2 regions of the Delftia sp. HK171 genome follow, and region 2 is predicted to be linked to the other one. Evidence: riboswitches for the same ligand, from Rfam matches in the RefSeq annotation. Region 2 holds a riboswitch; the other holds the start of a gene.
What was found. A riboswitch is a leader RNA that binds a small molecule or an ion and turns the genes downstream of it on or off. The one in region 2 is predicted to bind S-adenosylhomocysteine.
Positions count from the first base shown of each region.

Region 1: another riboswitch for S-adenosylhomocysteine. It lies ahead of metH (methionine synthase); the one in region 2 lies ahead of ahcY (adenosylhomocysteinase).

Region 1 is NZ_CP018101.1:396,441-411,980, forward strand. It holds gene BO996_RS01850 (glycerophosphodiester phosphodiesterase family protein) at 1-435, shown strand, start outside; gene metH (methionine synthase) at 538-3,267, opposite strand; S-adenosyl-L-homocysteine riboswitch at 3,322-3,448, opposite strand; gene BO996_RS01860 (FadR/GntR family transcriptional regulator) at 3,726-4,532, shown strand; gene BO996_RS01865 (transporter substrate-binding domain-containing protein) at 4,529-5,335, shown strand; gene BO996_RS01870 (amino acid ABC transporter permease) at 5,367-6,095, shown strand; gene BO996_RS01875 (amino acid ABC transporter permease) at 6,092-6,745, shown strand; gene BO996_RS01880 (amino acid ABC transporter ATP-binding protein) at 6,732-7,478, shown strand; gene BO996_RS01885 (FmdB family zinc ribbon protein) at 7,551-7,910, opposite strand; gene fmdA (formamidase) at 7,957-9,186, opposite strand; gene urtE (urea ABC transporter ATP-binding subunit UrtE) at 9,223-9,912, opposite strand; gene urtD (urea ABC transporter ATP-binding protein UrtD) at 9,933-10,676, opposite strand; gene urtC (urea ABC transporter permease subunit UrtC) at 10,696-11,886, opposite strand; gene urtB (urea ABC transporter permease subunit UrtB) at 11,959-12,873, opposite strand; gene urtA (urea ABC transporter substrate-binding protein) at 12,984-14,249, opposite strand; gene BO996_RS01920 (hybrid sensor histidine kinase/response regulator) at 14,464-15,540, shown strand, end outside.
Region 2 is NZ_CP018101.1:6,300,966-6,316,505, forward strand. It holds gene xdhB (xanthine dehydrogenase molybdopterin binding subunit) at 1-1,219, opposite strand, end outside; gene xdhA (xanthine dehydrogenase small subunit) at 1,221-2,834, opposite strand; gene mdtD (multidrug transporter subunit MdtD) at 3,114-4,556, opposite strand; gene erpA (iron-sulfur cluster insertion protein ErpA) at 4,673-5,047, opposite strand; gene rpsI (30S ribosomal protein S9) at 5,262-5,654, opposite strand; gene rplM (50S ribosomal protein L13) at 5,665-6,093, opposite strand; gene BO996_RS28195 (23S rRNA (adenine(2030)-N(6))-methyltransferase RlmJ) at 6,342-7,214, shown strand; gene BO996_RS28200 (septal ring lytic transglycosylase RlpA family protein) at 7,222-8,151, opposite strand; gene metF (methylenetetrahydrofolate reductase [NAD(P)H]) at 8,230-9,057, opposite strand; gene BO996_RS28210 (TlyA family RNA methyltransferase) at 9,080-10,282, opposite strand; gene ahcY (adenosylhomocysteinase) at 10,440-11,870, opposite strand; S-adenosyl-L-homocysteine riboswitch at 11,941-12,025, opposite strand; gene BO996_RS28220 (response regulator) at 12,033-12,776, opposite strand; gene BO996_RS28225 (sensor histidine kinase) at 12,803-15,508, opposite strand.

The DNA of each region.
Region 1 (15,540 bases), 530 kb from region 2:
TACATCACCAACGATGAGTGGACCTTCATCAGCGGCCGCCCCTACAGCTGGACCCTGGCCGGCGACGCCCGCACCTTCGCCGCCATGCTCACGCCCGCAGGCCTGGCCGACATCAAGACCTATGCAGACGGCATCGGCCCCTGGAAGCCCCAGGTCCTGGCCCACTCCGTCGTGCCCTACAAGGACGGCGCCGGCCTCAAGGACGTGAACACCGTCAAGGACACGGGCCTGATCCGCGACGCCCACAAGGCCGGCCTGATCGTGCACAGCTTCACCTTCCGCAACGAGCCGGGCCGCCTGGCCGGCCTGTACAAGGGCGACCCCGTGCAGGAATACCTGACCTACTACCGCCTGGGCATCGACGGCGTGTTCACCGACTTCACGGACACGGCCGTGGCGGCGCGCAAGGCGTACAACAAGGAAATCGGGCTCTGATCGAGCGCTGAATGCCGCTGCGGCGGCGTCCATGAAAAAGCCAGGGCATGCCCTGGCTTTTTTCTTGCAACGCGCGGCACCAGTCCGCGCGGACAAACGTTCTCACCCCAGATTCGGCGCCAGCAACCGGCGCAGTTCCTCGATGTCCATGCCCCGGCGCGCGGCCATGTCGGCGAGCTGGTCCTCGCCGATCTCGCCGACGTTGAAGTAGACGGCGTCGGGGTGGCCGATGTAGAAGCCGCTGACGCTGGAGGCCGGGTTCATGGCCAGGCTTTCGGTCAGGGTCATGCCGATCTCGTCGGCCTTGAGCACGGCGAACAGGTCGGTCTTGGCACTGTGGTCGGGGCAGGCCGGGTAGCCGGGCGCGGGGCGCACGCCCTTGTACTGCTCCTTGATCAGCGCTTCGTTGCTGAGGTCCTCGTCGGGCGCATAGCCCCACAGGTCCTTGCGCACGCGCTGGTGCAGGCATTCGGCGAAGGCCTCGGCCAGGCGGTCGGCAAGGGCCTTGAACATGATGCCGGAGTAGTCGTCCAGCGCGTCCTGGAACTCCTTGTCCTTCTTCTCGGCGCCGATGCCGGCCGTGACGGCGAACAGGCCCGCGTAGTCGTGGATGCCCGATTCCTGGGTGGCCACGAAGTCGGACAGGCAGCGGCTGGGGCGCATCACGGGCTGGCCATCCGGGCCTTCCACCATCTGCTTTTCGGTCTGCTGGCGCATGCCGTACCAGGTCATCAGCACCTGGCTGCGGGACTCGTCGGCATAGAACTCGATGTCATCGCCCACGCGGTTGGCCGGGAACAGGCCGATGGCGCCGTTGGCCTGCAGCCAGCGGCCTTCGATGATTTTCTTGAGCATGGCCTGGCCGTCGGCCAGCACCTTGCGCGCCTCGACGCCGACGATCTCGTCGTCGAGGATGGCCGGATAGGGGCCGGCCAGGTCCCAGGTCTGGAAGAACGGGCCCCAGTCGATGTACTCGGCGATCTCGGCCAGGTCGAAGTTGCGGAACACGCGCCGGCCCAGGGCACGCGGCGCCACGGGGGCCTGGGAAAAGTCCACGGGCGTGGCGTTGGCGCGGGCCTTTGCCAGAGGCCACAGCGGTGTCTTCTTCTTGTTGGCGTGCTGGGTGCGGACCTTGTCGTAGTCGGCCTGGATCTCGGCCAGGTAGTTGCCCTTGTTCTCGCCCAGCAGGCTCTGGGCCACGCTGACGCTGCGCGAGGCATCGGGCACGTAGACCACGGGGCCTTCGTACTTGGGCGCGATCTTGACGGCGGTGTGCACGCGTGAGCAGGTGGCGCCGCCGATCAGCAGCGGAATCTTCTTGATGCGGAAGTAGTCGTCCTTGTGCATCTCGCCGGCGACGTATTGCATCTCTTCGAGGCTGGGCGTGATCAGGCCCGACAGGCCGATGATGTCCGCGCCCTCGGCCTTGGCCCGGGCCAGAATCTCATGGCAGGGCACCATCACGCCCATGTTGATGACCTCGAAGTTGTTGCACTGCAAAACCACGGTGACGATGTTCTTGCCGATGTCGTGCACGTCGCCCTTGACAGTGGCGATGACGATCTTGCCCTTGCTGGACACGTCCAGGCCCGCCGCTTCCTGCTGGCGCTTTTCCTCTTCGATGTAGGGCACGAGGTGGGCCACGGCCTGCTTCATCACGCGCGCCGACTTGACCACCTGGGGCAGGAACATCTTGCCGGCGCCGAACAGGTCGCCCACGATGTTCATGCCGTCCATGAGCGGACCTTCGATCACGTGCAGCGGGCGGCCGCCGCCCTGCACCACGATCTGCTGGTAGGCCTCTTCGGTGTCGACGACGATGAAGTCGGTGATGCCGTGCACCAGGGCGTGCGACAGGCGCTCGCCCACGGTCTTCGGGTTCTCGGGCGTGCCGCGCCATTCGAGCTTCTTGCTGTCGTCCTTGGCGGCGCCCTTGGCGGCGTCGGCAATCTCCAGCAGGCGCTCGGCGGCGTCAGGGCGGCGGTTGAGCACCACGTCTTCCACGCGCTCGCGCAGCTGGGGCTCCAGGTCGTCATAGACGCCGACCATGCCGGCGTTGACGATGCCCATGTCCATGCCCGCCGAGATGGCGTGGTACAGGAACACGGTGTGGATGGCCTCGCGCACGGGGTCGTTGCCGCGGAAGCTGAAGCTCACGTTGGAGACGCCGCCCGAGACCTTGGCGCCGGGCAGATTCTTCTTGATCCAGCGCACGGCCTCGATGAAGTCCACGGCGTAGTTGTCGTGTTCCTCGATGCCGGTGGCCACGGCGAAGATATTGGGGTCGAAGACGATGTCCTCGGGCGGGAAGCCCACCTCGTCCACCAGGATGCGGTAGGCGCGCTCGCAGATCTCGATCTTGCGCTGGTAGGTGTCGGCCTGGCCCTTCTCGTCGAAGGCCATGACCACGGCGGCCGCGCCGTAGCGCCTGATCAGCCGGGCCTGGCGCTTGAATTCATCCAGGCCTTCCTTCATGGAGATGGAGTTGACGATGCCCTTGCCCTGCAGGCAGCGCAGGCCGGCCTCGATGACCTCCCACTTGGAGCTGTCCACCATGACCGGCACCTTGGCGATGTCGGGCTCGGAGGCGATGAGGTTCAGGAAGCGCACCATGGCGGCCTTGCTGTCCAGCATGGCCTCGTCCATGTTCACGTCGATCACCTGGGCGCCGTTTTCCACCTGCTGGCGTGCCACGGACAGCGCTTCCTCGTACTGCTCGTTGAGGATCATGCGTGCAAAGGCCTTGGAGCCCGTGACGTTGGTGCGCTCGCCCACGTTGACGAACAGCGTGCCCTCGCCGATGGAGACAGGCTCCAGGCCCGACAGACGCATGGGAGGGGGAGTGAAAGAGGACGACATCAAGCTCACCTGCAAAAACGGCATGGCAACAGGTGAGCGTCGTTGGCACCGTGGGCGCGGTCCGGCCGGGAACCTGCACCTGGCCCAAGCCTGACGCGACACGCGATCCGGTGTACGGATGGGCGGGTGCCGCGCTGCAACGCTCCTCGGGCCAAAGCCCGGGATTCTACGGCGGCTGGCGGCGGCCTGCAGTGCGGGTTTTACGCCCGCATTCGGGGCAGGCCTGCACAAAGCCATGCGGCACTGCACCAAAGCGCGGCAGCGCGGGCCGCCGGCGGCGCCTTCGGGGCGGATTGTCGATGTCCCATCGCCCCGGATTCTTTGCAATGCCTGAAGACAACGCTCCTTTTTTTGCATCTGGCACGCAATTCGCTATCTGCTGGGTACGTGGTCTGACCAGTCAGGCCAAAACCCTCCACCCTCGCCAGCCCATGCAAAGCATTCCGATCTCGATGGCCCAGACGCTGCAGCAGCACATCCTGAGCGGCCACTACCCCGGCGGCAGCCAGCTGCCGCCGCAGCGCGAGCTGGCCCGGCAGCTGGGCATCAGCCGCGCTTCGCTGCGCGAGGCGCTGTCCATGCTGGAGGCCCTGGGCCTGGTCGAGATCCAGCCGGGCAAGGGCGTGCGCATCAACGGCCCGCACAGCGGCCGTGCACGCATGCACCGCGCCTATGCCACCCCGGCGCTGGGCACGCTGTCGCCGCGCCAGCTGATCGAGCTGCGCCTGGTGCTGGAGCCCGGCTGGGCCGCGCTGGCGGCCGTGCGCGCCGACGACAGCGGCCTGCGCCAGCTGCAATGGACCCAGTCCCAGCTGGCCCACGCCCTCGCCCGCAGCGACCTGCTGGCCGCCGCCGACGCCGATCTGCAGTTCCACCTGCTGCTGGCCCAGCTGTCGGGCAACCCGGGCCTGGTGGCCATGGCGCGCCAGCTGGAGCTGGCCATCAGCCACAGCCTGCGCCTGCCGTTTGCCTGGAGCGGCGCCGACGACCAGCCCGTGCGCGAGCACGACGCCATCGTGCAGGCCGTCTGCGCCGGCGATGCGCCGGGTGCCGCGGGCGCCATGCGCGCCCACCTGCTGTCGGCCGCCAGGCGCAGCGGCATCGATCTCGACACACCGGACGACGCGGCGGCGCCCGACGCAACGGCGCCCGACGCAACAGCGCCCGATACATCTGCGCCCGACCCTGACCCGCTTTCCTTTCGCCTCACCCCACCTTCCGAAGGAGCTTTCGCATGACTTCCCCCCTGACACCCCGCCGCGCATTCATCCGCACCGCCCTGGCGGCCGCCACCCTGGCCGCTGCCGGCCTGGGCGGCGCAGCCCATGCCGACATGCTGGCCAACATCCAGAAGGCCGGCGTGCTGCGCGTGGCGATTCCGCAGGACTTCCCGCCCTTCGGCTCGCTGGGCACCGACCTGAAGCTGCAGGGCTATGACATCGACATGGCCGCCCTGGTCGCCCAGGAGCTGGGCGTGAAGGTGGAGCTGGTGCCCGTGACCAGCACCAACCGCATCCCCTTCCTGACCACGGGCAAGGCCGACATCGTCATCTCCAGCCTGGGCAAGAACGCCGAGCGCGCCAAGGTGATCGACTTCACCCAGGCCTATGCACCCTTCCCCAAGAGCGTCTACGGCCCCAAGGACGTGAGCATCAAGGCCCCTGCCGACCTGGCCGGCAAGACCGTGGGCGTGACGCGCGGCTCCACCGAGGACCTGGCCCTCACGCAGGTGGCGCCGGCCTCGGCCACCATCAAGCGCTACGAGGACAACAACGCCACCGCGCAAAGCTATCTGACGGGCCAGGTGCAGCTGGTGACGCTGGGCAACATCGTGGCCAACGCCGTGAACGAGCGCACCAGGCTGCGCCAGCTGGACGCGAAGTTCGCAGTCGAGGACACGCCCTGCTACATCGGCGTGGCCAAGGGCGAGCCGGCGCTGCTGCAGAAGGTGGACGCCATCATCACCAAGCTCAAGGCCGACGGCCGCCTGACCGGCCTGTCCCAGCGCTGGATGAAGATGCCGCTGCCCGCCACCCTGTAACCGCTGCGCCCCTGCTCCCGGAAATCCCTCCATGGCCTATCAATTCGACTTCGGTGCCGTGTTCGACTACAGCGGCCTGCTGGCACAGGGCGCAGGCTTCACGCTGGTGCTGACGGCGGCGGGCGCCGTGCTGGGCGGCGCCATCGGCGTGGCCGGCGGCGTCAGCCGCGCCTGGCGCATTGCGCCGCTGCACTGGCTGTTCAAGGTGTACGTGGAGGGCATACGCAACACGCCCTTCCTGGTGCAGCTGATGTTCGTGTTCTTCGGCCTGCCTTCGCTGGGCGTGCAGATCAACGAATGGCAGGCCTGCCTGCTGACCACGGTGATCAACCTGGGCGCCTACATCACCGAGATCGTGCGCGCCGGCATCCAGGAGACGCCGCGCGGCCAGCTGGAAGCCGCTGGCGCGCTGGGCATGGGCCGCTGGGCGGTCTTCCGCCATGTGGTGCTGCGCCCTGCGCTGCAGCGGGTCTGGCCCTCGCTGAGCAGCCAGATCGTGATCGTGATGCTGGGCACCTCGGTGGTCTCGCAGATCGCCGCCCAGGACCTGACCTTCGCCGCCAACTTCATCCAGTCGCGCAACTTCCGCGCGTTCGAGACCTACCTGGTGGTGACGGCGGCGTACTTCGTGCTGGCCCTGGCACTGCGCCAGTTGCTGGCCTGGATAGGCCAGCGCTTCGTGGTGGGCCGCCGCACGCCGCGTGCAACCCGGCCCGCTGCACCTGCTGCACCCGCAACCACTGCCGGAGACGCCGCATGATTGCCGACATTCCCCTGCTGCCCATCCTGGCCAAGCTGGCCGAGGGCCTGCTAGCCACGCTGGCGCTGTCGCTGCTGGCCTTCGTGCTGGGCGGCGCCACCGGATTGCTGGTGCTGCTCGCCCGCGTGGGCCGCAGCCAGAACCTGCGCCGCCTGGCCAAGGCCTATATCCAGGCCTTCCAGAACACGCCGCTGCTGATGCAGATGTTCATCGTGTTCTTCGGCTCGTCCATGGCCGGCCTGGACATCTCGCCCTGGACGGCGGCCGCCATCGGCCTGACGCTGTACACCAGCGCCTACCTGGCCGAGGTCTGGCGCGGCTGCGTGGAGTCCATCCCCAGCGGCCAGTGGGAAGCCTCGTCCAGCCTGGCCATGGGCTACCTGCAGCAAATGCGCCATGTGGTGCTGCCGCAGGCGCTGCGCCTGTCGATAGCGCCCACGGTCGGCTTCTCGGTGCAGATCATCAAGGGCACGGCCGTGGCCTCGATCATCGGCTTCAGCGAGCTGACCAAGCTCGGCTCCATGCTGGCCAACGCCACCTTCCAGCCCTTCCTCATCTACGGCCTGGTCGCCGCAGGCTACTTCCTGCTGTGCTGGCCCCTGTCCCTCTACGCATCCCATCTGGAGAAGAAACTCTATGCCGCTCGTTGATGTGCGCGCCGTTCACAAGCATTACGGCAACAACCATGTGCTCAAGGGCGTGGACCTGAGCGTGGACAGCGGCCAGGTGGTCGCCATCATCGGCCGCAGCGGCTCGGGCAAGAGCACGCTGCTGCGCTCCATCAACGGGCTGGAGGCCATCCAGTCCGGCCAGATCGTGGTGGACGACGCCGTGCTCAAGGGCTCGGAGGGCAGCGCGCCCTCGCCCGCCCAGCTGCGCGCGCTGCGCCTGAACGTGGGCATGGTGTTCCAGCAGTTCAACCTGTTCCCCCACCTGACGGCGGGCGAGAACGTGGCCCTGTCGCCCACCGTGGTCAAGGGCGTGAAAAAGCCCGAGGCGGCGGCGCTGGCGCGCCAGATGCTGGCCAAGGTCGGCCTGGGCGACAAGTACGACAGCTACCCCGACCAGCTCAGCGGCGGCCAGCAGCAGCGCGTGGCCATTGCACGCGCGCTGGCCATGCAGCCCAAGGTGCTGCTGTGCGACGAGATCACCTCGGCCCTGGACCCGGAGCTGGTCAACGAGGTGCTGGCCGTGGTCAAGCAGCTCGCCGCCGAGGGCATGACGCTGATCATGGTCACGCACGAGATGCGCTTTGCCCGGGACGTGGGCGACCAGCTGGTGTTCATGCACCAGGGCCTGATCCATGAAAGCGGCCCGGCCAAGCAGCTGTTCGCCAGCCCGCAGACGCCGGAGCTGGCGGGCTTCATCGGCGCCGTGCATTGAGCGGGACGGCCAGGCAGGACAAAGGCCCGCGTCGCGGGCCTTTTTTGCATCGGTGCGGCGCAGGGGCCGCGGTCAGTGGCTGATCATCCAGGGCCGCTTGGTCGGGAAGGTCTTGGCGCCGTTGGGCGCCGTGACCGTGGAGCCGCGCTTGCTGGCACCGCTGCAGCAGCCGCAGCCCGAAGGGTGGCGCATGCGCGCGTAGCTGCCCTCGGCCACATCGCGTGAGCGCCTGGGCTCGTGCCGGGCGCGCTCGTTGGTGTCGTGGGCGCGGCGCTGTTCGGGGCTGGTGCAGGCCAGGCGCGGCGCGCTGACGAAGACGCGGGGCGAGGCCGCCTCGCAGCTGGGGCAGGGCGCGGGCTCGTTGCGCTGTGAGAGGCTGCGCAGCGCGTCGAAGCCGCCGCATGCGGTGCAGTGGTAGTCATAGGTGGGCATGGGCGGCCTCTGGCGGATGGTGGATGGCGGGTGTCGTATGTCGGGCTTACTTGTCCTGGGCGATGGGCAGGTCCACCCCGCCCGTGATGATCTTCTGTGGTCCCTCGGCCGTGGGATTGATGTCGAAGTCGAAGATCTCCGTGGGCAGCCACAGCGTGGCGCAGGCATTGGGCACGTCCACCACGCCGCTGATGTGGCCCTGCACGGGCGCCGTGCCCAGCAGCGAGTAGGCCTGGGCGCCGCTGTAGCCGAATTTCTTCAGGTACTCGATGGCGTTCAGGCAGGCCTGGCGGTAGGCCACGGTCACGTCCAGGTAGTGCTGCTTGCCCTTTTCGTCCACCGAGATGCCTTCGAAGATCAGGTAGTCCTTGTAGTTGGGCGTCATGGGGCTGGGCTTGAAGATGGGGTTCTTGATGCCGTACTTGGCCATGCCGCCCTTGATCAGCGAGACCTTCATGTGCACCCAGCCGGCCATCTCGATGGCGCCGCAGAAGGTGATCTCGCCATCGCCCTGGCTGAAGTGCAGGTCGCCCACGCTCAGGCCCGCGCCGTCCACGTAGACGGGGAAGAACACGCGCGAACCGCGCGAGAGGTCCTTGATGTCGCAGTTACCGCCATGCTCGCGCGGCGGCACGGTGCGCGCGCCTTCGGCGGCGGCCTTGTCGCGCGCCTCGCCCTGCATCTGGCCCATGTGGGCGGTGGTGGCGTTGGGCGGGTTGGCCAGGCCGGGAATGCGGTCGGGGTCGGTGGCGATGAGGCCGGTCTCGCGCTCGTTCCAGCTGGCCAGCATCTTGGGGTCGGGCAGGCAGCCGATCAGCCCCGGGTGGATGAGGCCTGCGAAGTTGACGCCGGGGATGTGGCGGCTCTTGGTGAACATGCCGTGGAAGTCCCAGATGGACTTCTGGGCCAGCGGGAAATGCTCGTCCAGGAAGCCGCCGCCATTTTGCTTGGAGAAAAAGCCGTTGAAGCCCCAGAGGCTGTCGTCGCGCGCGCCGATGTCCAGCAGGTCCACCACCAGCAGGTCGCCGGGCTGCGCGCCCTTCACGCCCACGGGGCCGGACAGGAAGTGGACGGTGGACAGGTCCACGTCGCGCACGTCTTCGGCGCTGTCGTCGTTCTTGATGGCGCCGCCGGTCCAGTCATAGGTCTCCAGCTTGAACTCCGCGCCCGGCTCCACCCAGACCGCCATGGGAATGTCGGGATGCCAGCGGTTGTGCACCTGCGGGTTGTCGTAGGGGGACTGGTTGAGATCGACCTTGATCAGGGTTTCGGCCATGGTGTGCTCCTTGCGATGGCAGTGGGAAAAAACGGATCAGACGGAGAGGTAGGACTTGATGCGCTGCTCGTCGGTATCGGCACGCGCGGTTTCATGTACCAATCTCCCGCCCTCGATGACGAACAGCCGGTCGGCCACATCCATTGCGAAGGAAAGCACCTGCTCGCTGACCACGATGGTGATGCGGCGCAGCTTGCGGATCTCGTTGAGCGCCTTGGCGATGTCCTTGATGATGGAAGGCTGTATGCCCTCGGTGGGCTCGTCCAGCAGCAGCACCTTGGGGTCGGTGACCAGGGCGCGCGCAATGGCCAGCTGCTGCTGCTGCCCGCCCGAGAGGTTGCCGCCCTTGCGCCGGCGCATGTCCCAGAGCACGGGGAACAGGGCGTAGATGTCGTCGGGCACCTGGCGCGTCTTCGCGTTCTCCAGGCCCGTCTGTATGTTCTCCTCCACGGTCAGCGTGGGGAAGATCATGCGGCCCTGGGGCACGTAGGCAATGCCCTTGGCCACGCGCCGGAAGCTCTCGTCCTTCGTGACGTCCTGGCCGGCCACGGTGATCTGGCCGCTCTTGGCGGGCATGACGCCCATCAGGCTTTTGAACAGCGTGGTCTTGCCCATGCCGTTGCGGCCCATGATGGCCACGGTTTCGTTCTCGCGGCCCTCGAAGCTGATGCCGTGCAGCGCCTCGCTCTGGCCATAGGCCACGTACAGATCCTTGACTTGCAGCATGTGAATTCCTTGTGCGTGCCTCAGTGGCCGAGGTAGACGTCGATGACCTTGGGGTCGGCCTGCACCTTGTCCATGGGACCCTCGGCGAGGATCTTTCCCTGGTGCATGACGGTGACCTTGTGCGCGATGCGCGCGACGAACTCCATGTCGTGCTCGATGACGATGACGGAGCGGTTCTTGCAGATGCGCTGCAGCAGCTCGGCCGTCAGTTCGCGCTCGCGGGCGCTCATGCCGGCGATGGGCTCGTCCAGCATCAGCAGCTCGGGCTCCTGCATGAGCAGCATGCCGATCTCCAGCCACTGCTTCTGGCCATGGCTGAGCAGGCCGGCCTCGGTGTCCAGGCGCTCGTCCAGGCCGATGTCGGCGGCCACGGCCTGCACGCGGTCGCGCACCGCCTCCGTGCACTTGAAGGCCAGCGCGCCGAAGACCGAGCGGCCTTGCGGGTAGGAGACCTCCAGGTTCTGGAAGACCGACAGGTTCTCGTAGATGGACGGCGTCTGGAACTTGCGCCCGATCCCCAGGCGCACGCGCTTGTGCTCGGCCATGCGCGTGAGTTCCTCGTTCTTGAACTTGATGCTGCCGGCCGTGGCGCGGGTCTTGCCGCAGATCAGGTCCAGCAGCGTGGTCTTGCCCGCGCCGTTGGGACCGATGATGACGCGCAGCTCGTTCTTGTCGATGTACAGGTTCAGCGCGTCGATGGCCTTGAAGCCGTCGAAGGAGACCGTCAGGTCTTCCACGGCCAGCGTGAAGTCGGTATTGCTCATGGTGTGCTCCCGCTGTGGTTCAGGCGCCCTGGCGGCCCATGCCTTCGGACAGGGCGGACGTGGGCTTGGTGGCGGCCGGGGCCGGGGCAGGTGCTGCCTGGGCTAGCTGCGCTGCGCCAGGTGCCGTGCCCTTGCGGCGGCTGTTCCACCAGGGAACGATGCGGCTTTCCCACAGGCCGGCCAGCCCCATCGGGAAGGCCATGGTCACGCCGATGAACAGGCCCGCCATGAGGAACAGCCACAGGTCCGGGAAGCTCTCCGAGAAATAGGTCTTGCCCGCGTTGACCAGCAGCGTGCCGTACACGGCGCCCACCAGGCTCATGCGCCCGCCCACGGCGGCGTAGATGACCATCTCGATGGAGGGCACGATGCCCACGAAGCTGGGCGACATGAAGCCCACCTGCAGCGTGAACATGGCGCCGCCTATGCCCGACAGCGCAGCGGCCAGGCAGAACACGAAGACCTTGAAGTTGGCCACGTCGTAGCCGGAAAAGCGCACGCGGTCTTCCTTGTCGCGCATGGCCAGCAGCAGGGTGCCCACCTTGCCGGTCTGTATCCAGCGGCACAGCACGATGGCGCCGATCAGCAGGGCCACGCAGACGTAGTAGAGGATGTACTTGGCGCTGTCCGTGCGCGTGTCCCAGCCCCACAGGGTCTTGAGGTCGGTCATGCCGTTGACGCCGCCCGTGTAGCCCTGCTGGCCGATGATGAGCACGGTGACGATCAGTGCCACGGCCTGCGTGATGATGGCGAAGTACACGCCGCCCACGCGGCGCTTGAACATGGCGAAGCTGATGAGCCAGGCCAGCAGCGTGGGCACGGCGATGACGGCGGCCAGCGAGAACGGCAGGCTCTTGAAGGGCAGCCAGAACGAGGGCAGCTCGGTCAGCTGGTTCCAGTCCATGAAGTCGGGGATGCCGGGCGTGGACTGGATCTTGGTGCTGATGGGGTCGGACGCCTCCAGCTTCAGGAACATGGCCATGGCATAGCCGCCCAAGCCGAAGAACACGCCCTGGCCCAGGCTGAGCACGCCGCCATAGCCCCAGACCATGACCAGGCCGATGGCGACGAAGGCATAGGTCAGGTACTTGCCGACCAGGTTGAGGCGGAAGATGTCCAGCGCCAGGGGCAGCACCACCGCCAGCAGGACGGTGAGCAGCACCAGGCTGGCGAGCTGGTAGCGCTGTATCCAGGCTTTGAGGGCTTGCATGGAATGACTCCGGTGAACTCAGGGGAAATCGGGGGAACGCGGGGGAATTCGTGGACAGGGCAGGCGCCGGGATCAGCGCCGCACCTTGGACGCGAACAGGCCCTGGGGACGCAGCATCAGGATGAAGACGATCAGCGACAGCGTGATCACCTTGGCCATGGAGCCCGCGAGGAAGAACTCGGTGATGGACTGCGTCTGCGCAATGCCGAAGGCCGAGACCACGGTGCCCAGCAGGCTGGCCGCGCCGCCGAAGGTGACCACCAGGAAGGCGTCCACGATGTACAGCGAGCCCGAGGTGGGGCCGGTGGAGCCGATGGTGGTGAAGGCCGCGCCCGCCACGCCTGCGATGCCGCAGCCGATGGCAAAGGTCAGGCGGTCGGTCTTCTTGGTGTCGATGCCGATGGCATTGGCCATCACGCGGTTGCTGACCGTGGCACGCACGCGCAGGCCCCAGCGGCTCTTGTGCAGCGCGATCAGCACGCCGGCCGTGACCACCGCGGTCAGCGCCAGCACGAACAGGCCGTTGATGGGAATGTCCAGCCCCTCGGCCGGCGCCCACGAGCCCATCAGCCAGTCAGGCAGGGTGGGGCTGACTTCCTTGGGGCCGATGAAGGTGCGAAAGCACTGCTGCAGCGCCAGGCTCACGCCCCAGGTGGCCAGCAGCGTGTCCAGCGGGCGCTTGTAGAGGTGGCGGATCAGCCCCCACTCCACCAGCCAGCCGGCCGCGAAGGCGAACAGGAAGGCGGCCACGATGGCCAGCGGGAAGTAGTAGGGCATGAACTCGGGCGCGTGCTGCGCCGTGAGCGTGGAGCCCAGGTAGATGGTGTAGGCGCCAATGGTCATGAACTCGCCATGCGCCATGTTGATCACGCCCATCTGGCCAAAGATGATGGCCAGGCCCAGGCCCATCAGCAGCAGCACGGCGAACAGGCTCAGCCCCGCGAAGCCCTGCATCAGGCCGATGTTCATCATGTCGGAAAAACTCATGGTGCTGCTCCTGCGCGCAAGCCAATCGGGAGAGGGGGAAACGATTCACGCGGCAGCCCGCCCACCAGGCCGCAGGCCGCCACGCATCACCTGCCTGAACGGATCAGGGCTTACTGGTAACCCTTGGGGAAGGGATCGGGTTTGATGAGTTCAGGCGACTCCGAGACCACCTTGAACGTGCCGTCCGGCTGCCCCACGGCAATGCGCGACTTGCTCCACAGGTGGTGGTTGGCGTCCACCTTCACGTAGCCTTCGGGCGCGGTCTTGAGCTCCAGCCCCGGCGATGCGGCCACCACCTTGTCCACGTCGAAGCTCTTGGCCTTTTCCACGGCGGCCTTCCACAGCCAGGGGCCCAGGTAGCCGGCCTGGGTGACGTCGCCGATGACAGCATTGGGGCCGTACTTGGCCTTGAAGGCGGCCACGAACTTCTTGTTGTTCTCGTTGTCCAGCGTCTGGAAGTACTTCATCGAGGAGTAGAAGCCCGTGAAGTTCTCGCCACCCACGCCGGTCATCTCGTCCTCGGTCACCGACAGCGTGACCAGCAGTTGCTTGTCACCCGTGATGCCTGCGGCCTTGAGCGCCTTGTAGAAGGCCACGTTGGAGCCGCCCACCACGGCCACGAAAATGCAGTCCGGCTTTTGCAGCTTGATCTTGTTGACCAGCGAGCCGAAGTTGGTGCTGCCCAGCGGGTAGTACTCCTCGCCGACGACCTTGCCCTTCTGGAAGTTCTCGATGTGCTTGCGCGCGATCTTCATCGAGGTGCGCGGCCAGATGTAGTCCGAGCCGATCAGGAAGAAGGTCTTGGCCTTCTTCTCGGCCTTGGCCCAGTCCAGGCTGTACAGGATCTGCTGCGTGGCTTCCTGGCCCGTGTAGATCACGTTCTTGGACTGCTCCAGGCCTTCGTAGAAGGTGGGGTAGTACAGCAGGCCGTTTTCCTTCTCGAACACGGGCAGCACGGCCTTGCGCGAGGCGCTGGTCCAGCAGCCGAAGACGGCGGCGCAGCGGTCGTTGATGAGCAGTTTCTTGGACTTCTCGGCGAAGGTGGGCCAGTCGGAGGCGCCGTCTTCCTTGATCACGCGGATCTTGCGGCCCAGGATGCCGCCCATGGCGTTGATCTGGTCGATGGCCAGTTGCTCGGCCTGGATGGAGCCGGTCTCGGAGATCGCCATGGTGCCCGTGGCCGAGTGCAGCTGGCCCACGACGACCTCGGTATCGGTCACGGCCAGCTTGGTGGTGTTGACCTGGGCCGTGGGCTGGGCGAAGGACCAGGCCGGCAGCCCGGCCACCGAGGCGGCGCCAAGCGCCTGCAGGACGCGGCGGCGGCCCATTTCCGTGCCGGGGGAACCAGGTGTGCGGGGGTCGGAGGGGTGGCTCATGGTGACTCTCCTGTAAGGATCGGTTGGGTGATCTGCAAGTGGCTGAAAACTGGCGTTGCGGTTACGGCTTGTTTCCGCGCTGGGTCCAAGATTAGGAAGAACCCTTGAAACCGCCCATACGTCAATTGACGTAGCCATCTGCGTACGCACCCCGCGCACTCCTCTTGAAAGCCGCGCCAGCATTGGCCCCGCACGTTTCTTGCTAGACCTGGGAATGCACTCCGCACCCCCGCCCGACAGCCCCGCCAGCACCTCGCCCGCGCCGCAGACCATCTTTCGGTTCCGGCGCGAATACAACGCCTGGGTGGCCGACGAGACCATGGAGGACTACGCGCTGCGCTACACGCCGCGCAGCTTCCGGCGCTGGAGCGAGTTCCGCGTGGCCAACACGGCCTTCGGCTCGCTGTCCTTCCTGGCGCTGGAGGCGATCGGCGGCGCCATTGCGCTGAACTACGGCTTTGCCAACGCCATGTGGGCCATCGTCACCGTGGGCCTGGTGATCTTCCTGACGGGGCTGCCCATCGCCGTCTGCGCGGCGCGCTACGGACTGGACATGGACCTGCTGACGCGGGGCGCGGGCTTCGGCTACCTGGGCTCGACCATCACCTCGCTGATCTACGCCGTCTTCACCTTCATCTTCTTTGCGCTGGAGGCGGCCATCATGGCGCTGGCCCTGCAGCTGGTGGTGGACTGGCCGCTGCAGTGGTGCTATGCGTTGTCGGCCCTGGTGGTGCTGCCGCTGGCCATGCGCGGCATCACGCTGATCTCGCGCCTGCAGGCCTGGACGCAGCCGCTGTGGCTGTTCCTGCTGGTGCTGCCCTTCGTGTGGATGGCGCTGTCCCAGCCCCAGCTGTACCGCGACTTCGCCAGCCTCACCGGCCTGCGCTCGGGCAGCAGCCAGTTCGATCCGCTGATGTTCGGCGCGGCGGCGGCCGTGATCTTCGCGCTGGTGGTGCAGATCGGCGAGCAGGTGGACTTCCTGCGCTTTCTGCCGCCGCGCACCCGGGCCAACCGCCTGCGCTGGTGGGGCGCGGTGCTGGTGGCCGGGCCGGGCTGGGCCGTGATGGGCATGCTCAAGATGGCGGGCGGCGCGTTTCTCGCCTTCGCGGCCATGCAGCTGGAGGGGGTGGATGCCTCGCGCGCGGCCGAGCCCACGCAGATGTTCCTGGTGGGCTTCCAGCAGGTGCTGCAGGCCCTGGGCCTGCCGGGGCTGGCCGTGGCGGTGACCGTGGTCTTCGTGGTCATCTCGCAGGTCAAGATCAACGTGACCAATGCCTACGCGGGGTCGCTT
Region 2 (15,540 bases):
GTGCCACCGTCTCCATGATGTTCTCGATGGCGATCGCGCCCTGCGGGCCGCCGAAGCCGCGGAACGCCGTGTTGCTCTGCGTATTGGTCTTGCCCGAGTAGCCGTGCATGGACACATCGGGCAGCCAGTACGTGTTGTCGAAGTGGCACAGCGCACGCGTCATCACGGGGCCGGACAGGTCGGCCGAGTGGCCGGCGCGCGAGACCATGGAGATCTCGGCGCCCAGGATGCGGCCCTCGTCGTCGTAGCCCACCTCGTACTCGTACCAGAAGCAGTGGCGGCGGCCCGTGATCATGAAGTCGTCATCGCGGTCCAGGCGCAGCTTGACGGGGCGGCGCAGCCGCGTCGCGGCCACCGAGGCCACGCAGGCGAACAGGGCCGACTGCGACTCCTTGCCGCCGAAGCCGCCGCCCATGCGGCGGCACTCCACATGCACGGCGTGCGAGGCCACGCCCAGCGCATGCGCCACCAGGTGCTGCATCTCGCTGGGGTGCTGGGTGGAGCAGTACAGGTGGACGGCGCCGTCCTCCTTGGGAATGGCGTAGCTGATCTGGCCTTCCAGGTAGAACTGCTCCTGGCCGCCCACGTAGAACGATGACTTCAGGCGGTGCGGCGCCTCGTCCATGGCGCGGCGCGCGCCGCCTTCATTCGTGCTGCGCGCCAGGTGCATGGGCGGCAGCACGTACTGGCCCAGCTCATGCGCCTGCTGGGGCGTGAGCACGGGCGGCTCGGCCGTGATGTCGGCTGCCGCCTTGGCCTGGGCCGCAGCCAGGCGCGCAGCCTCGCGGCTTTCGGCGATCACGGCGAACAGCGGCTGGCCCAGGTAGCGGATCTCGCCGCTGCACAGGATGGGGTCGTCGTGGATGATGGAGCCGCAGTCGTTGACGCCGGGAATGTCCTCGCCCGTGAGCACGGCCACCACGCCGGGCATGGCGCGGATGGCATCCAGCCTGAGCGCATTGAGCCGGCCATTGGCCACGGGCGACAGGCCCAGCGCGCAGTGCAGCGTGCCGTCCAGCTCGGGCAGGTCGTCGATGTAGGCGGCCTCGCCGGCCACATGCAGATGGGCCGATTCATGCGGGCGGCTGATGCCCACGCGCTGGCCCTGGGTGTGGGCACCGGCCTCGGCGCGCTCGTCCACGCGGAAGGCGGTGTTCTTCAGGTAATGCGCAAAGGCCTCGGACGAGTGCAGCAGGGAGGGATCGATGGGGCGGTTCATTTCAGGCTCCTTGGTGCACTGCGTGGGGCATCACGCTCCAGACGCTGGTGGCCTGCAGCGGCAGCGGCTGCTGCGGACGTGTCTCCAGCCACAGGCGCTGCAGCAGGTTCTGCGCCACCTTGAGCCGGTAGTCGGCGCTGGCGCGCATGTCGGACATGGGCTTGAAGTCCTGGGCCAGCGCGGCCTGGGCGGCCTTCACTGCGGCCTGGTCCCAGGGCTGGCCCACGATGGCCGCCTCGGCCAGGGCCGCACGCTTGACCACGGCAGCCATGCCGCCAAAGGCCAGGCGGGCGGACTTCACCACCTCGCCATCGAGCTCGATGGCCAGCCCCGCGCACAGCGCCGAGATGTCGCAGTCAAAGCGCTTGCTGATCTTGTAGGCACGGGTCTGGCGCCGTGCAGCGTCCAGCGGCACGGCCAGTGCCTGCACGAACTCGCCCGGTTCCAGCTGGTTCTTCATGTAGTCCAGATAGAAGTCATGCAGCGGCATGCGGCGCACGCGCGCGCCCTTGCGCAGCTCGATCTGCGCGTCCAGCGCCATCAGCACGGGAGGGGAGTCGCCAATGGGCGAGCCATTGGCCACGTTGCCGCCCATGGTGCCCGCATGCCGGATGGGCACGGAGGCAAAGCGCAGCCACACATCGGTCAGCCCCTCGAAGCGCTGCGACAGCGCCGACCAGGCCGATTCCAGCGAGGCACCGGCGCCGATGTACAGCTCGCCGCCGTCCAGGCTGCCCGCACCGTGGCGCTCCTCGACGCGCTTCATCTCGGCCACGTCGCCCACATAGACGATGTCGCCCAGGTCGCGGAACTGCTTGGTCACCCACAGCCCCACATCGGTGGAGCCTGCCAACAGGCGCGCGCGGGGCTTGGCCTCGCACACGGCGGCCAGCTCGTCCAGCGTGCGCGGAGCGTGGAAGCTGTCCACACGGCCGCCCTGGGCGGCGTTGGGCGCGGCGTAGTCCAAGCCGGCATCCCGCGCGCGCAGGCCCTGCAGTGCCTGCACCACGGGTTCGGTGGCCATGCGCGTGGCGGGCAGGTCGAACATGCGCTGGCCTGCGTCCAGGATGGGACGGTAGCCCGTGCAGCGGCACAGATTGCCCGACAGCTCGTCGGCCAGCTGCTGGCGCGAGGGGCGCGTGCCGGCCTGCTGGTGGTGCTCGTAGGCCGACCACAGCGACATCACGAAGCCCGGCGTGCAAAAGCCGCACTGCGAGCCGTGACAGTCCACCAGTGCCTGCTGCACGGGGTGCAGCTCGGCACCGCCTGCGGGCTTGCCGGTGGCACAGCCCTGCTTGCCGGCGCACTGGCCCTTGACGTCCTCCACCGTGAACAGCGCCTTGCCATGCAGCGTGGGCAGGAACTGGATGCAGGCATTGACCGTCTGCAGCTGCAGGCCGCCCACGGCGTCGGGCGCGCCGTCTTCGGCCAGCTCGGCGATGACCACCGTGCAGGCGCCGCAATCACCTTCGTTGCAGCCCTCCTTGGTGCCGGTGCAGCGCGCGTCGCCGCGCAGCCAGTCGAGCACCGAGCGCGTGGGATGCGGCCCCTGTACCTCGACGATCTGGCCGCGGTGATAGAAGCGGATGGGTTGGGAACTGGGGCTCTGGCTCATGCTCGTGGGGGCAACTGCTGGTGCGTGGACTGTTCGGATCACGACTTACGCAAATTCCGAGGAAGAAAGCCGCTGGCCCTGTGGCGATGGCGTGTTTGCGTTCTTGCTTGCGTAAGTCCTGCGGATGTACCCGAGATTAAGTCCAGCCCCGCCCAAACGCATAAGACGGCCTCGATATTTCCTATGCGGGCTGCCATATATCCTTGCCAAAAACAAGGGTAAACCCGCAACAAAAGTGTGGATTGCAGCGGTTCAGGGTTCAAAAGCTATGCACAGCCCTCACTCGTGCTCGGCCGGCTCCAGAGGCTTGGGCCGCACATCCTCATCGTCGCCGAGCTGCGAGAAGATCATGGTCGAGGCCAGCGTCACCGCGCCCATGCAGACGAAGGTGGCGCGGAAGGCATTGAGGGTGTGCTGCGGCGTATCGCCGCCGAACCATTCGCTGAAACCGGCCAGCACCGCACCTGCGGCGGCCACGCCCATGCCCATGGCCAGCATCTGCACCATGGACAGCAGGCTGTTGCCGCTGCTGGCGTTGCCGGCATCGAGGTCCTTGAGCGTGACGGTGTTCATGGCCGTGAACTGCATGGAGTTGGTGGCGCCGAAGATCAGCAGCTGGACGATGACCACCCACAGCGGCAGCGCCGTGGAGACCGTGCCGAAGCTGGCGATCATCAGCGACAGCACCAGGGTGTTGCCCATGAGCACGCGGCGGTAGCCGATGCGCTGGATGAGGGTGGTGGTCTGGCGCTTCATGGCCATGCTGGCCAGCACCGTGGGCAGCATCATCATGCCGGCCTGTAGCGGCGAAAAGCCCAGGCAGACCTGCAGCACCAGCGGGATCAGGAAGGGCATGCAGGAGCTGCCCAGGCGCGAGAACAGATTGCCCAGCAGGCCCACGCGCAGGCTGCGCACGGCGAACAGCTCGGGGGCGAACAGCGGATCGGGCCGGCGCAGCGCATGCAGCCAGTAGGCGGCCAGGCTGGCCAGGCCGAAGATCAGCAGCACGAAGACCATGGCGCCGTGGATGCCCTTGCCCGACATGCTGTCCAGCGCCAGCGACACGGCCACCATGCCGAAGGCCAGCAGCGCATAGCCCACGCCGTCGAAGCGCTTGACGGCGAAGCGGTCGCCCACGGGCATGAAGCGCAGGGTAGCGGCCAGGCCGATCAGGCCCACGGGCACGTTGACCAGGAAGATCCAGTGCCAGCTCACGTACTCCACCATCCAGCCGCCCAGCGTGGGGCCGATCAGCGGCCCGACCAGGCCGGGAATGGCCACGAAGCTCATGGCCTTGAGGAACTGCTCGCGCGGGAAGGCGCGCAGCACGGCCAGCCGGCCCACGGGCATGAGCAGCGCACCGCCCATGCCCTGCAGCACGCGTGCGGCCACCATCAGCTGCAGGTTGGGAGCAATCGCGCACAGCACCGATCCCAGCACGAACAGCGCAATCGCCCACAGGTAGACGCGCCGCGTGCCGAAGCGGTCGGCCATCCAGCCCGATGCCGGGATCAGCATGGCCATGGTCAGCGAATAGGCGACGATGACGGACTGCATGCGCAGCGGGCTCTCGCCCAGGGCCTCGGCCATGGTGGGCAGCGCAGTATTGACGATGGTGCCGTCCAGCGTCTGCATGAAAAAGCCGATGGCCACGAGCCATAGGAGCACCGAACGCGAGGAGGATGTGGTGGAGGCGGAAGCGCTTTTGTCTTCAGGAATCATGGCAAGGCAGGGAGGGCGCAGGCGTTAAAAAACCGCCTGCGCATTGCTGCGCGGCGGTTGGTGGCGTGTTGTGCGGCGGGCTGCTGCGGGCTTCACTGCAGCGCGGCCGACAAGGCTTATACCGAGAAGCTCGATCCGCAGCCGCAGGTGGTGGAGGCGTTGGGGTTCTTGATCACGAACTGCGCGCCCTGCAGGTCTTCCTTGTAGTCGATCTCGGCACCCACCAGGTACTGGTAGCTCATGGCGTCGATCAACAGCGACACGCCATTCTTGGTCATGGTCGTGTCGTCGTCGTTGGTGATCTCGTCGAAGGTGAAGCCGTACTGGAAGCCCGAGCAGCCGCCACCTTGCACGAACACGCGCAGCTTCAGGTCAGGGTTGCCTTCCTCGGCGATCAGATCGGCCACCTTGGCAGCTGCGCTGTCGGTGAAGACGATCGGGGTGGGCATTTCGGCGGTGGTGGTTTCGGTGATTTCTGCGACGGCGCTCATGGGGATACTCCGAAGTTCTCAATTGGCCCGAATGGTACAGCAAAGGGCTCGGGAATTCCCGGGGCCGCCGGCTTGACGACAGTGCAAGTGGGGGCATTGGCCACCGACGGCGAAGATGAATGCGAAGGGTTTGCATCGCCCAGAAAAAAACCGCCGGCAAAGGCGGTTTTTTTCTGGGGAAAGCCCCGGGGGACTTTCCTGCAGTGCCAGCGGATTAACGCTTGGAGAACTGCTTGGCGCGGCGTGCGGAGCGCAGGCCGACCTTCTTACGTTCGACTTCACGAGCGTCACGCGTCACGAAGCCGGCTTGGCTCAGGACGGGCTTGAGCGCTGCGTCATAGTCGATCAGGGCGCGGGTGATGCCGTGGCGGGTAGCGCCGGCCTGGCCGGATTCACCACCACCGTGGACGTTCACTTGAATGTCGAAAGCTTCCAGGTTGCTCGTCAGAGCCAGGGGCTGCTTTGCGATCATGATCGAGGTTTCGCGGCCGAAGTATTCCTGAATGTCCTTGCCATTCACGGTAATCTTGCCGGAGCCCTTCTTCAGGAACACGCGTGCGACGCTGGATTTGCGACGGCCGGTGCCATTGTTCCAATCACCAATCATCTAGGTCTCCTTAGATTTCCAGAGCCTTGGGCTGCTGGGCGGTGTGGGGATGCTCAGCACCGCCGTACACCTTGAGCTTCTTGATCATTGCGTAGCCCAGGGGACCCTTGGGCAGCATGCCCTTGACGGCCTTTTCCAGAGCACGGCCGGGGAACTTGGCCTGCATGTCGCGGAAGTTGGTGGCAGTGATGCCGCCGGGGAAACCAGAGTGGCGGTAGTACACCTTGTCCAGGTTCTTGGTGCCGGTGACCTTGAGCTTGGAGGCGTTGATGATGACGATGAAGTCGCCGGTGTCAACGTGAGGTGTGTAAATGGCTTTGTGCTTGCCGCGCAGACGGAGTGCCACTTCGCTGGCGACACGTCCGAGCACCTTATCGGTGGCGTCAATCACAAACCACTCGTGTTGCACCTCAGCGGGCTTTGCGCTGAATGTAGACATGAGTTTTCTCTTTCAAGAAAGGTTTGGCGGGTCCTTTTCCGCGGTCGGCGCTTCTTCAAAAAGGAAGCCTCTTAGGCGGGGATGTAAACTTCGCCGCGGGACCCTAAAATCGCTGCGAAGCCCTCCATTATACAAAAACGGCAGGCCTTCGCCATCCCCCCCTTGCGCCGCACTGGCTTCAGCGCCGGCCCCCATCCTTCAGCCGCCACGGACAACCACCCGGCAGCGCGGCTGGTTACCATACGCCTATGTTCAGTTACCGCCACGCCTTCCATGCAGGCAACCATGCCGATGTGCTCAAGCACACCGTGCTGATCGCCACCCTGCAATACCTCCTCCAGAAGGATGCCGCCCTCACGGTGCTGGACACGCACGCCGGCGCCGGCCTGTACCGACTGGACGGCGACTATGCCAACAAGAGCGGCGAGTCCGCAGACGGCATCATGCGCCTGGCCCAGGCCAAGGAGGCCGAGCTGGCCCCGGTGCTGCAGGCCTACCTGGCCACGGTGCGCTCCTTCAACCAGGGCGCGCAGCTGCGCAACTACCCGGGCTCGCCCTTCATCATCCAGTCCCTGCTGCGCGTGCAGGAGCGCGACAAGCTCAAGGTCTTCGAGCTGCATCCCACCGACATGCGCTCGCTGGCGGGCAACATTGCCCAGCTCGAAGCGGGCCGCCAGGTGGCCGTGCTGCACGAGGACGGCTTCGAGGGCATCAAGAAATTCCTGCCACCACCGTCACGCCGCGCCCTGGTGCTGTGCGACCCCAGCTACGAGCTCAAGAGCGACTACGCCAAGGTGCTGGACATGGCGGCCGACAGCCTCAAGCGCTTTGCCACAGGCACGTATGCGGTCTGGTATCCGATCATCCCGCGCCCCGAGGCGCACGATCTGCCGCGCCGCCTGAAGACCATGACCACCAAGGCCGGCAAGAGCTGGCTGCATGTGGAGCTCACGGTCAAGAGCAACAAGACGTCGGAGCGCGGCGGCCTGCCGGCCAGCGGCATGTTCCTGATCAATCCGCCGTTCAATCTCAAGGAACAGCTCAAGCCGGCCATGCCGCAGCTGGTCAAGCTGCTCGGTCAGGACGAGAACGCGGCCTTCACGCTCGAATCCGGCGGCTGAGCCCGGTTCAGCGCGAGCTCGACGCCGCAGAGGCCACTGCCGTGGCCGAGGCTGCGGCGGGCGCAGCGGCCTTCGCCACCGGCCTGGCGGCAGGGGCGGCCCGGCTGGCCACGGCCGTGCGTGCATTGGGCCTGGTTGCGGGCGCCTTGGCCTGCACACGCGGCCGGACCGGGGCCTTTGCCTGAACCTGGGTCCGCGCCCGCGTTTGTGTTTGTGTTTGTGTTTGTGTCTGTGCCCTGGCCTGCTGAGTCTTCTTGAGGGACTCTGCCTTCCTCGCCGTGACCAGGGTTTCGGGGCATTCTTCCTCGCCTTCGTCGAGCTGCCACAGCTCCACGGGCTTGATGCCCAGGCCGACCATGCCCAGCTCCTGCGCAGCGGCCTGGCTCAGGTCGATCACGCGGCCGGGCGCAAACGGCCCCCGGTCATTGATGCGCACCACCACCGTCCTGCCTGTCGCGGCGCTGCGCACGCAGACACGGCTGCCGAAGGCGAAGCTGCGGTGCGCAGCCGTCAGCTCTTCCTTGTCGAAACGTTCGCCGCTGGCCGTCAGCCGGCCATGCAGGCCCGGGCCATACCAGGAGGCCAGGCCTTGCTGGTCGCTGTCGCGCGAGGGAACGAGGGCGAAATCGGGATTGGAGGGAGTGTTGGCACTCTCTTCGGACGAAGCCGGTTCGGAGGGCCTGGCATCCGCGGACCTGCTGACAGGCGGTGTGGCCCGCGAGGCGCGGCTGCTGCGCTTGCCTGCGGAGGGAACGGCCGCAGGCGTCTGGCCTTCAGCCATCGCCTCGGCACCTGCCGAACCAGCAGAACCGGCCATCAGGGCGCCGGACTCGGCATCGGTTTCGGCCACGGGAGCCGGTGCGCAGCCAGCCAGGGTGGCGGTGATGGCACACATGGCCAGCCAACGCCAATGCAGGCGTCGAAAATTACGATCCATGGGCAAAAACCTCCAGGGAACGCCTGACCGTTCCCAAGTTCTAGAGGGCCGCCCGGGGCCGGCGCAGTGGCTGCGCGCTCAAAGGCCCAATCGATCGCAGATTTCCAGCGTGGCGACGCTCTGGTTCATCGTATAGAAGTGCAGCCCGGGAGCGCCCTGGCTGCGCAACTGCTCGCATAGACGGGACACGACATCGAGGCCGAAGGCGCGAATGGACGCCGTGTCATCTCCGTAAGCCTGCAGACGCAGGCGGATCCAGCGCGGGATCTCGGCGCCGCAGGCGTCCGAGAAGCGCATCAGCTGCGTAGAGCTGGTGATGGGCATGATGCCGGGAACAACCGGTGCATCAAGCCCCATGCCGCGCGCCGCATCAACGAAACGGCAGTAGGCGTCGGCATTGTAGAAATATTGGGTGATCGCGGAATCCGCGCCAGCGCGCACTTTAGCCGCAAACGCTTCCAGATCGGAATGTGGGGATTTCGCCTGCGGGTGGACCTCGGGATAGGCTGCCACCTCGATGTGGAACCAGTCGCCGAACTCGCGGCGGATGAATTCCACGAGGTCGCTGGCGTACTGGAATTCCCCTCCCAGGCCATAGCCGCTGGGCAGGTCGCCGCGCAGAGCGACGATGCGGCGCACGCCCATGGCCTTGAGCTCCTGCAGCTCGGCACGCACCTTGTCGTGCGTGGCGCCCACGCAGGAGAAATGCGATGCCGCGCTGACGCCTTCGCTCTGGATGTCACGCACCATGTTGAAGGTGCCGGCCTGCGTGGAGCCGCCCGCGCCATAGGTGACGGAGCAGAACTGGGGCTTGCGCGCATAGAGGTTCTTGCGCACCTGCACATGCTTGGCCGCGCCTTCGGGCGTCTTGGTCGGGAAGAATTCGAAGCTGATCGGAAAGCTCATGTAAGACTCACTGCTCAGTGTTTCATTCGTTGCGTTTGCGCAGCTTGGCGCGGCCCGGTCCGGGCACGCCGAACTCGGTGCTGGTGTCGATCACACGCTCGTTGCGCTGCTCGCGCAGCACGGTGCGGGACACGCGCTTGGGCGCGGCCGGCTTAGGCGCTGCTTTCACGGCCGAACGGGGTTCGTCCTCGTCCTGCGTTTCAGGCTGTGCAGGCTCCTTCACCACGGCCGCCTGCTGGGCATGCACGAAGAATTCGCGGTTGCCGTCACCGCCTTCGATGGCCGACTCCATCCAGCCCTTGACCTCCAGGCCCAGCTCGCCCAGGCAGGTGCGGATGCGCTGCTCCACCTCGGTGAACAGGGCCGCATCGCGCACGATGCCGCCCTTGCCGACCTGGCCCGGCTGCAGTTCGAACTGCGGCTTGACCAGCATCAGCAGCTGGCCATGCGGCTTGAGCAGGCGCGTGACGGCCGGCAGCACCAGGGTCAGCGAGATGAAGGACAGATCGCCCGTGACGAAGTCGAACTGCGGCGTGATGTCCACGTCGGCAAACTCGGCGCGTCGGCGGCGCTGCGTGGCCACCGTGCCTTCTTCCCGGGCCTTGCCCTTGGCCGCGCGCTCGGCCTTGAAGGCCTCGATCTCTTTTTCCTTGGCGTCGTCGCTGTCGTCGTAGTCTTCATCGACCAGACCGCCGTTGCGCATCCAGGCATAGGGCGCCACGGGCTGGGTGTCGTTGTCGTCGGGATCTTCTTCCCAGCGTTCGGACAGCACTTCCTCGCAGGACTCCTGCAGGCCCTCGGCCGTCACCGCGCGGGCGTTGACGCCCTCGACGCAGATCACACGCACATCCGAGCGCAGCCGGTCGTGCAACTGGCCATGGCCCACATCCACGCCGATGACCTGGGCAGCGCCCGCCTGCAGCAGGCAGTCGGTGAAACCGCCCGTGCTCTGGCCCACGTCCAGGCAGCGCAGGCCCTGCACCGACAGCTTGGTGACCGCCAGCGCGCCTTCCAGCTTCAGCCCACCGCGCGAGATGAACCGGGCCTCGGCCCCGTCCAGCAGCTGCAGCTCGGCACCCGCAGGAATCTCGTCGCCGTTCTTGGCAACCTTCTTCCAAGGCGTCAGCGGCGTCATGCGCCATTGCACGCCACCCGCAATCAGCCGCTGCGCCTGCGAGCGCGTGGCCGCATGGCCGGCTTCCACCAAAAATACATCTGCGCGCATAGCGTCGCTCCAGGAAATCTCAGTTGACTAATGCCCGAAACCGGCGCGACCCAACTCAGGGACGCCAAGCAAGGGCCGCCCCGCAGCGAGGGCGTCGTCCCCCTCCCCCGCGAAGCGGGTAGAGAGGGGGAAGGCGCGTCAGCGCCTCAGGGGGTGCTTAGTAGCGATAAGTTTCGGGCTTGTAGGGGCCCTGCTTGCTCACGCCGATATAGGCGGCCTGGCCGTCCGTCAGTTCGGTCAGCATGGCGCCGACCTTCTTCAGGTGCAGTCGGGCGACCTTCTCGTCCAGGATCTTGGGCAGCACGTAGACCTTGCCGACCTCGTAGGCGTCGGGCTTGGTGAACAGCTCGATCTGGGCGATGGTCTGGTTGGCGAACGAGGCGCTCATCACGAAGCTGGGGTGGCCGGTGGCGCAACCCAGGTTCACCAGGCGGCCCTTGGCCAGCAGGATGATCTTCTTGCCGTCAGGGAAGGTGATGTGGTCCACCTGGGGCTTGATTTCTTCCCACTGGTACTGCTCGATGGAGGCGACGTCGATCTCGTTGTCGAAGTGGCCGATGTTGCAGACGATGGCTTCGTTCTTCATGGCCACCATGTGCTCGTGGCGGATGATGTCGCGGTTGCCGGTGGTGGTCACGAAGATGTCGGCCTTGTCTGCCGCCCATTCCATGGTCACGACCTTGTAGCCTTCCATGGCCGCCTGCAGGGCGTTGATGGGATCGATCTCGGTGACCCAGACCTGGGCCGACAGCGCGCGCAGCGCCTGGGCGCAGCCCTTGCCCACGTCGCCGTAGCCGGCCACCACGGCGACCTTGCCGGCGATCATCACGTCGGTGGCGCGCTTGATGCCGTCCACCAGCGATTCGCGGCAGCCGTAGAGGTTGTCGAACTTGCTCTTGGTGACGGAGTCGTTGACGTTGATGGCACGGAACTTCAGCGTGCCCTTGGCCGACATCTCGTTGAGGCGGTGCACGCCGGTCGTGGTCTCTTCGGTCACGCCGATGATGTGGGCGCTCTTGCGCGTGTACCAGGTGGGGTCCTGGGCCAGCTTGGCGCGGATGGCGGCGAAGGCGATCTTCTCTTCTTCGGAGGCGGGGTTGTCCAGCACGGACAGGTCCTTTTCGGCACGCATGCCCAGGTGCAGCAGCATGGTGGCGTCGCCGCCGTCGTCCAGGATCATGTTCGGGCCTTCGCCTTCGGTGCCGGCGGCGCCGAATTCAAAGATGCGGTGGGTGTAGTCCCAGTAGTCGGCCAGCGATTCGCCCTTGATGGCGAACACGGGCGTGCCGGTTTCCGCGATGGCGGCAGCAGCGTGGTCCTGCGTCGAGAAGATGTTGCAAGACGCCCAGCGCACTTCGGCGCCCAGGGCCTTGAGCGTCTCGATCAGCACGGCCGTCTGGATGGTCATGTGCAGCGAGCCGGTGATGCGCGCGCCCTTGAGGGGCTGGGCAGCGGCGAATTCCTCGCGCGTGGCCATCAGGCCGGGCATTTCGGTTTCGGCGATCAGGATTTCCTTGCGGCCCCAGGCAGCGAGGGAAATGTCAGCGATGGCCGTGTCGGCGGAAACGGGACGAACAGCAGCGTTCATGGTTTTCTCCAAAAGATGAATGAAAAACCACGTTCTGCGGGAGACGAAAAAAAGCTCACCGCACAGAAAGCGTGGGCGAGCGTCGTTGCAGGTATGACTCCGAGCCTCGCGACCACGCCTGATGTGTGGGGGCCGCTGCAACGCTCCTCGGAGAGGCGCCGATTATACCGATCCCGGGGATGCCTCACCGCCCAGCCCCACAAGCCGGTAGCCCACCTGCAGCTCGGTCACCAAGTGGCGCGGCTGGGCCGGCTCGTCCTCGATCTTCTGGCGCAGATTGGCCATGTGCACGCGCAGGTAGTGGGCGCGGCTCAGGTACTCGGGGCCCCAGACCTGCAGCAGCAGCTGGCGATGGGTCATCACACGGCCCTGGGCGGCGATCAGCGCCGCCAGCAGGCGGAATTCGATGGGCGTGAGGTGCACCGGCTGCCCCGCGCGCCGCACCTCATGCGTGGCCAGGTCCACCTGCACCGGGCCGAAGTGCACCTTGCTGGACGCGGCGGTGCCGCCCGCCCCACCGGCGGCGCCCAGTTGCTGGCGGCGGCGCAGCATCACGCGCAGCCGGGCCAGCAGCTCGGGCACGCCGAAGGGCTTGACCAGGTAGTCGTCGGCGCCGGCATCCAATGCGGCCACCTTCTCGTCCTCACGCTCGCGCGCGGAGAGTACGAGCACGGGCACGGAGGACCATCCGCGCAGCTCGGTCAGGACCTGCTTGCCATCGGCGTCCGGCAGGCCCAGGTCGAGGATGACCAGGTCGGGCTGGCGGCTGGCGGCCTCGATCAGGCCGCGGCGCGCGCTGTCGGCCTCGAAGACCTGCCAGCCTTCGTCTTCCAGCACCAGGCGCACGAAGCGGCGGATGCCGGGGTCGTCCTCGATCATCAGGATGCGGTTGGCGGGCGTGCTCATGGGGGGCTTTCGTGCATGGCGGGACTCTAATCCAGCGCAGGCTGCTCGGGCACGGGAAAGCGCAGCGTGAAGATGGTGCCCGGGCCGGGCCGTGCGGCGGCAGCCTCGATGCGCCCGCCATGCGCCTCGACAATGCTGCGCACCAGCGCCAGGCCCAGGCCGATGCCCGAGACGGTGGACTCGGCCGTGCCGCGCGTGAAGGGCTCGAACAGCGTCTCCACCGGCAGATGCGATGGCAGGCCCGGCCCGCCATCGCGCACGGACAGCAGCAGTTCGCCATCCTGCACACGCGCACTGATGGCCAGCGGCGTGCCGGCCGGCGTGTACTTGGCGGCGTTGTCCAGCAGGTTGACCAGCACGCGCTCCATGAGCAGGGCATCGAGCTGCAGCAGCGGCAGGCTGGCGGGCACGTCGGTGTTCACGGGATGCTGGCCCAGGCGCGCGCGCATCTGGCGCAGCGCGCTGCCCACCACTTCGTCCAGCGGCAGCCATTCGCGCTGCAGGTGCACGCCGCCTTGCTGCAGGCGCGCCATGTCCAGCAGGTTCTCCACCAGGCGCTGCATGGCCTGGGCCTGGATGCGGACCTGCTCCAGCATGTCGGCCGCGCCGCCCGGCGGCACATGGCGCTGCGCGGCCTCGGCCGCGCCCAGGATGGTGGTCAGCGGCGTGCGCAGGTCGTGCGAGACGGCCGACAGCAGGGTGTTGCGCATGCGCTCGCCCTCCATGGCGATCTGGGTCTGCTGGGCCACGGCCACGAAGTGCTGGCGCTCCAGCGCCAGCGCCACCTGGCTGGCACAGGCCTCCAGCAGGCGCTGCTCCTCGGGCACCTCCAGGCGCTGCGGCGCACGCAGCTGTAGCACCAGCACGCCGCGCATGCGCACGGGTGCGGCCAGCGGCACATAGCGGGCCGGTGCGGCCGGCAGCGTGTCCGTGCCCTGGCCGGCCTGCTGGCCATGGTCCATGGCCCAGCGCGCAATGCTGTCGTCCATGGGGCAGGAGCCGCCGCCGGCGGGGCGCAGGCGCTCGTCGGCATCGGGCAGCAGCAGCCCGGCCTGGGCGTCGAACACGCCCGAGACCGTGCTCAGCGCGATCTCCACCACCTGCTCCTGCGTGAGCGCGCCCGAAAGGTCGCGCGCCAGCCGCGCCAGGGCGCCCGCGCGCCGCTCGCGCTCGGCCGCCACGCGCGCCTCGTGGCGCAGCCGCGCCATGAGCTGGCCGCAGACCAGGGCCACGCCCAGCATCAGCACGAAGGTGAACAGGTACTGCGTGTCGTTGACATGGAAGGATCCGCGCGGGGGCACGAAGAAAAAGTCGAAGCACAGTACCGACAGCAGCGCCGCCCAGGCGCCTGGGCCACGCCCCCAGCGCAACGAAGACAGCACGACGATGAGCAGAAACAGCATCACCACGTTGGCCGGGTCGAAGATGCGCAGCAGCTGCTCGGCCAGCACCGTGGCGGTCAAGCAGGCCAGGGTCACGCCGGCATAGCCCTTCCAGGGCAGCGGCCTGCGCCGCAGCGGTGCGGCAGGCGCGGCCTCGGTCCGGGCCGCGCTGGAGCCCCCGGAGAGCACCAGCACGTCGATGTCGGGATGCAGCTGGACGATGCGGTCAGGCAGGCTGCGGCCCCACCAGCGCCAGGGCGACCATGCCGGGCGCGGCGGCTGGGCCAGTACCAGGCGGCTGGCGTTGCGCTCGCGCGCGAAGGCAACCAGGGCCTCGGCCACATCGGCGCCCGGCAGCGTGGCCGTCTCGGCCCCCAGGCGCGCGGCCAGGGCCAGGGTCTTGAGCACGGCGGCCTGCACGCTGCGTGGGCGGTGCTGGCGCTGGGGCGCGTCCACGTAGACCACCATCCAGTCCGCATCGAGCCGTCGCGCCATGCGCGCGACCTGGCGCACCAGCGCGTCGTCGCCCGCGTGTCCTGCCACGGCCACCAGCAGGCGCTCACGCGCAGGCCAGACCGTGCCTATGGAGCGCTCGCGCCGGTAGTCGCGCATGTCCTCGTCCACGCGGTCGGCCGTGCGGCGCAGCGCCAGCTCGCGCAGCGCCAGCAGGTTGCCGCGGCGAAAGAAGTTGCGCGAGGCCCGCTCGGCCTGCTCCAGCATGTAGACCTTGCCATCCTTCAAGCGGCGCAGCAGCTCGTCGGGCGAGATGTCGACGACGATGACCTCGTCGGCATCGTCGAAGATCTGGTCGGGCACGGTCTCGCGCACCGTGATGCCCACGATGCCGCCCACCACGTCGTTCAGGCTTTCCAGGTGCTGCACGTTGATCGTGGTCCAGACATCGATGCCTGCGTCCAGCAACTCCTGCACGTCCTGCCAGCGCTTGGGATGGCGCGAACCCGGCGCATTGCTGTGCGCCAGTTCATCGAGCAGCAGCACGCGCGGCCGCCGCGCGAGCGCCGCATCCAGGTCGAACTCGCGCAGCGTCCGCCCCTGGTGCGGCAGCTCGCGCAGCGGCAGCTGCTCCAGGCCATGCAGTTGCTGCGCCGTTTCCTTGCGGCCATGGGTTTCCACGAGTCCCACCAGAACCTCGCGCCCCCCCTGGCGTTCGCGCTGGGCGGCGGCCAGCATGGCGTAGGTCTTGCCCACGCCTGCATTCGATCCGAAGTAGATGCGCAGCTTGCCCCGTCCCTCCTGCGCCCGCTCATGGCGCAGGCGCGCGACCAGGGCGTCGGGATCGGGGCGCGGCAGACCGGGCGGCGCCGGCTCGGCAGAGGACGAAATGGGCATGGTTCTCAGCCTAGCACCAGAGCGTGCTCCCA